2 regions of the Shewanella sp. 3_MG-2023 genome follow, and region 1 is predicted to be linked to the other one. Evidence: riboswitches for the same ligand, from Rfam matches in the RefSeq annotation. Region 1 holds a riboswitch; the other holds the start of a gene.
What was found. Region 1 has a riboswitch for thiamine pyrophosphate ahead of Q4591_RS02835 (TonB-dependent receptor). Riboswitches for the same ligand answer to the same signal wherever they lie in the genome.

Region 1 (2,208 bases):
TTGATGGGCTGCGCTGATGAAGCAAGTGCAGTCAATTCAGCTGCTAATAACCAGCCTGATACTCAAAGTGTTGAAGTTATGCAGGCAGGCAATGCCAGTTTAACTGTGGGCGATATTAATGTTCATGATGTGGTTAAGCGGGCCATTGATTTAAATGACTATAGTTATTTATTAGAGAAAGTCCCTTATACCCAATTTATCGGGATGAGTGTTGATCGCTTTGGTGATGAAATGGTATTTAAGCTGCCAACTAAAGATGACAACATTGGTAATCCTATTCTGCCAGCCATACATGGCGGGGTTATTGCTGGCTTTATGGAAATGTCGGCGATTGTGCAGTTAATGGTATTTATGCAAGCTAAGAAAGTGCCAAAAATTATCGATTTTTCAATTGATTATTTACGTGCGGGTTTACATCAAGATACGTTTGCTGAATGTAAAATTACTCGTCAAGGACGCCGAGTTGCTAATGTTAGCATTAATTGCTGGCAGAAAAATCGTAAGCAGCTAATTGCTACTGCGAGAGCGCATTTCTTGCTTGATCAGTAGAAGTAACACACAGTTGATGCATAGATGAGCAAGCTGTTTGACACTGAGCCGACCATTTATTTTTTAATACTTAAAAAAAGGAATTAATGATGACATTAAGAGTAATAATGATATCGCTAGCGTTAATGCTATCAGCCTGTGCTAATCATACCGCGGGAGTCATGGTTAGCTCTAATAGCGAAGTGAGAGTTGATAATAATTCTTTTGCGAGAAAAGTCGCTGTTGAGCAAGTCAATGTCAGAACGCAAGCGGATTTATTGCAAGGTTCTGCATTAATCATTAGCAAGGTGTCAACGGATTTAAGGCTGCAATATAAGTTTACTTGGTTTGATGTTGGTGGCTTTACCATTGAAGATGAAGCAAGCAGCTGGAAGTCATTAAAGCTACATGGCAAACAACAAATGCAGGTTAGCGCCGTTGCCCCTAATGCCAATGCAAGCCGTTTTGAAGTATATGTAAGAGAAGCATTCTCTAACTAAGTGTATCTTTTAAAATATAAAACACGCTTAATTGCGTGTTTTTTGTTTTATAGGCTTAGCTAATCATAAAAATATCTATGTGATAATTTTTTGTACTTAAATAGTTAATAAAAAGTGCCTGTTAGTGCTGTTGCACAGATGAAGGATAGTTTATAATCCGCCGCGCCAAGGGGTGTTTATCGTGTTGATAAACTGAGATGTCTAAAGACAAACCCTTAGAACCTGATCCGGCTCATACCGGCGTAGGAATAGGCTGCATGCTTTGCCGTAAATGTTAGTCATTAACTCAGTCATAAACCAAGTCGTAAACGAAAAACGACACCAATTTAATAACTGATAATTGTAATGACAGTCATGGATGCACATAACTAATTCACTATGCTTGCCGGATCTCAAAATTATAATTTGAGGTCCTATGTCTGTAATAAAATCTAAATCGCCACTAGCGATTGCCATTCTTGCCGTTTTATCCACTTCCGTTGTCGCTCAAACAGAAAATGTTGAACGCGTGGCGCCCGCTGCTGAAAAAATGGAAGTCATAGTGGTTAACGCTGACTTTAGTAATATAGCGCTAGAAAAAGTGCCATCCAGTGTTACCGTCATCGATAGCCAACAATTGCAAGATGAGGGCGCTCAACATTTTGAAGATGTATTAAACTCTATTGCTAATTTTAACTGGTCTGGCGGCAGCTCTCGGCCAAAGTATTTCCAAATTCGTGGTGTGGGTGAGCAAGAAGAATATCAAGGCGCGCCAAATTCTTCTGTTGGCTTCATTGTTGATGATATCGATTTATCTGGGATCGGCATGGTGTCGAGCATGTACGATATGCAACAGGTTGAAGTTCTTCGTGGCCCACAAGGTACACAATATGGCGCCAATGCGTTAGCGGGTCTTATATACCTTAAAAGTAACGATCCCACCGATGTGTTTGAACATGGCGCACAAGTCTCTCTTGGTGACGATGACTTACAAACCTTCTCCGGTTTTAGCTCTGGCCCAATAACTGACTCTGGTAAGCTACTTTATCGGGTGTCTTTAGAGCAACATTCGCAAAATGGTTACCGCGACAATACTTATCTAGAGCGTGAAGATACCAATGGCCGTGATGAATTCACCGCCCGTGCTAAATTGCGTTGGTATGCTGCAGATGATGTGCAACTGGATTTAACCTTTTTACAT
Region 2 (2,208 bases), on a different contig from region 1:
GGCCAATACCATAACAAGCGACAATTTATCGGCCATCAATCAAGCTAGCCATTCCTTTATAAATAAACTCAATCAACAACAAGTTAATCAGCAAATAAGTCAGCAAGCCCATTTAGCGACTTCTGTTAGTGGTGCCAGCACCAGTGAGTTAACCCCTGAAATGGATGATATAGAGTTAATAGTAATAGAAGATAAGCGCCAACCAACTACCCTCAATCATCGTTTAGATCCAAATAGAATTGTTAAGATTGGTGAAACTTGCCATCGATTGGTGGCATTACCAACCCAAATTAACCCTTATGCCGAAGGCTTAGATTTAGGACACCCATGTGAAGGAGGCAAAACAAAAAAAGCACTAAATAACGCCATTCAACAACGCTTATCGAAACTTAAATTACCTTGAACTGTTCAGACTTTCACAGAAGATTTATTTCAACAACATCAAAAATGAATAATATTTATCAAATTTATTCATCAAATTATTTCTGTGTTAATTGGATCTTAATCGCTTAATTGTAAATTAAATTCATATATAACAGTATTTTAATTAGTGAAATAATTTAACTCTTATTCCAATTCGAAAATTGTCAAAGACTTGTATTTTATTAAATAAGCTGACTATACTGCAGCCATCTTGTCGGAGTGCCTTTATGGCTGAGACCGTTTATTCGGGATCCGTTGAACCTGATCAGGCTAGAACCTGCGAAGGAAACAAGCAGTTAATTTGCTTATTTTTACCCTACAGTCAGCAGCAATTTTATAGTGAATGGCTGCGTGGCTAGATCATAAATATTAGTGCAAAATAAAAGATAGAATTAATTAAAGCAGAGTTATTGCTGAAGTTAATTTAACCCGCCATTTGCCGATATTTAAGGTTCAAAGTTAAGGTGTAAATTCAAGTCAATTACAGAGTTAATGTTAACTCGCTCGTCATCAACAATTCTCCAGGCAAGCAACTCTATTTTTTTATTTTGAGGTTGCTTATGTCAAATCGTCGTGAAACCCGCGCTCAAGCGCAAAATTTTATTGAAACCCTAAAACCTTTACAGCACCCAAATTCTGAAAAGATCTATCTGAGCGGATCCCGCCCCGATCTGTTAGTGGGCATGCGTCAAATTCATCAAAGCGATACTATCCTTGGCGGTAGTGAAGATGCGCCCGTGACTGAAGCCAACCCAGCCATTAAAGTTTATGATTGCGCCGGTGCCTATTCAGATCCTGATGCTGAAATTAATGTCCGTTTAGGCTTAAACAAGTTTCGCCAAGCTTGGATTGAAGAGCGCGAAGATACAGAGCAACTTGATGGAGTTAGCTCTGACTTTACCCAACAGCGTTTGGTTGACGACGGTTTAGATCATTTGCGTTTTGAAGCCCTTGTTCGCCCTAAAAAAGCCAAGTCAGGCCGCCGCGTTACTCAAATGCATTACGCTCGTAAAGGCATTATCACACCTGAGATGGAATATATTGCCATTCGCGAGAATATGGCTAGAGAGCAAGTCACTGATGAGATTTTGACTCAAAAAGCCCCCGGTGAAGCTTTTGGCGCTCACATTGGCCAGCCTATTACCGCTGAATTTGTCCGTGATGAAGTTGCCCGCGGCCGCGCCATTATCCCGTTAAACATTAATCATCCAGAAGCTGAGCCAATGATCATTGGGCGTAACTTTTTAGTCAAAGTTAATGCCAATATTGGTAATTCTGCTGTGACGTCTTCAATTGAAGAAGAAGTTGAAAAGCTGGTCTGGTCAACGAGGTGGGGCGCTGACACTGTAATGGATTTGTCTACGGGGCGCTATATCCATGAAACCCGTGAATGGGTCATTCGAAACTCTCCTGTCCCCATTGGTACAGTGCCCATCTATCAAGCGTTAGAAAAAGTAAATGGTGTCGCTGAAGACCTAAATTGGGACATTTTCAAAGATACCTTGATTGAACAGGCAGAGCAGGGCGTCGATTACTTTACCATCCATGCTGGGGTACTGCTGCGTTATGTACCAATGACGGCAAAACGTCTTACTGGCATCGTTTCTCGTGGTGGTTCCATCATGGCAAAGTGGTGTTTAAGTCACCATAAAGAAAGTTTTTTGTATGAGCACTTTAGAGAGATTTGCGAAATCTGCGCTGCCTACGATGTGTCATTGTCATTAGGCGATGGTATGCGGCCCGGCAGTATTGCCGATGCCAATGATGAAGCGCAATTTGCTGAAT

Region 2: linked by a shared signal. The riboswitch ahead of thiC (phosphomethylpyrimidine synthase ThiC) and the one ahead of Q4591_RS02835 (TonB-dependent receptor) in region 1 are both predicted to bind thiamine pyrophosphate.

What each region holds. Positions count from the first base shown of each region.
Region 1 is NZ_JAUOSH010000003.1:128,735-130,942, reverse strand. Features, by position in the region: gene Q4591_RS20130 (PaaI family thioesterase) at 79-549, shown strand; gene Q4591_RS02840 (YcfL family protein) at 639-1,028, shown strand; TPP riboswitch at 1,187-1,295, shown strand; gene Q4591_RS02835 (TonB-dependent receptor) at 1,444-2,208, shown strand, end outside.
Region 2 is NZ_JAUOSH010000031.1:15,108-17,315, forward strand. Features, by position in the region: gene Q4591_RS16080 (hypothetical protein) at 1-403, shown strand, start outside; TPP riboswitch at 629-728, shown strand; gene thiC (phosphomethylpyrimidine synthase ThiC) at 984-2,208, shown strand, end outside.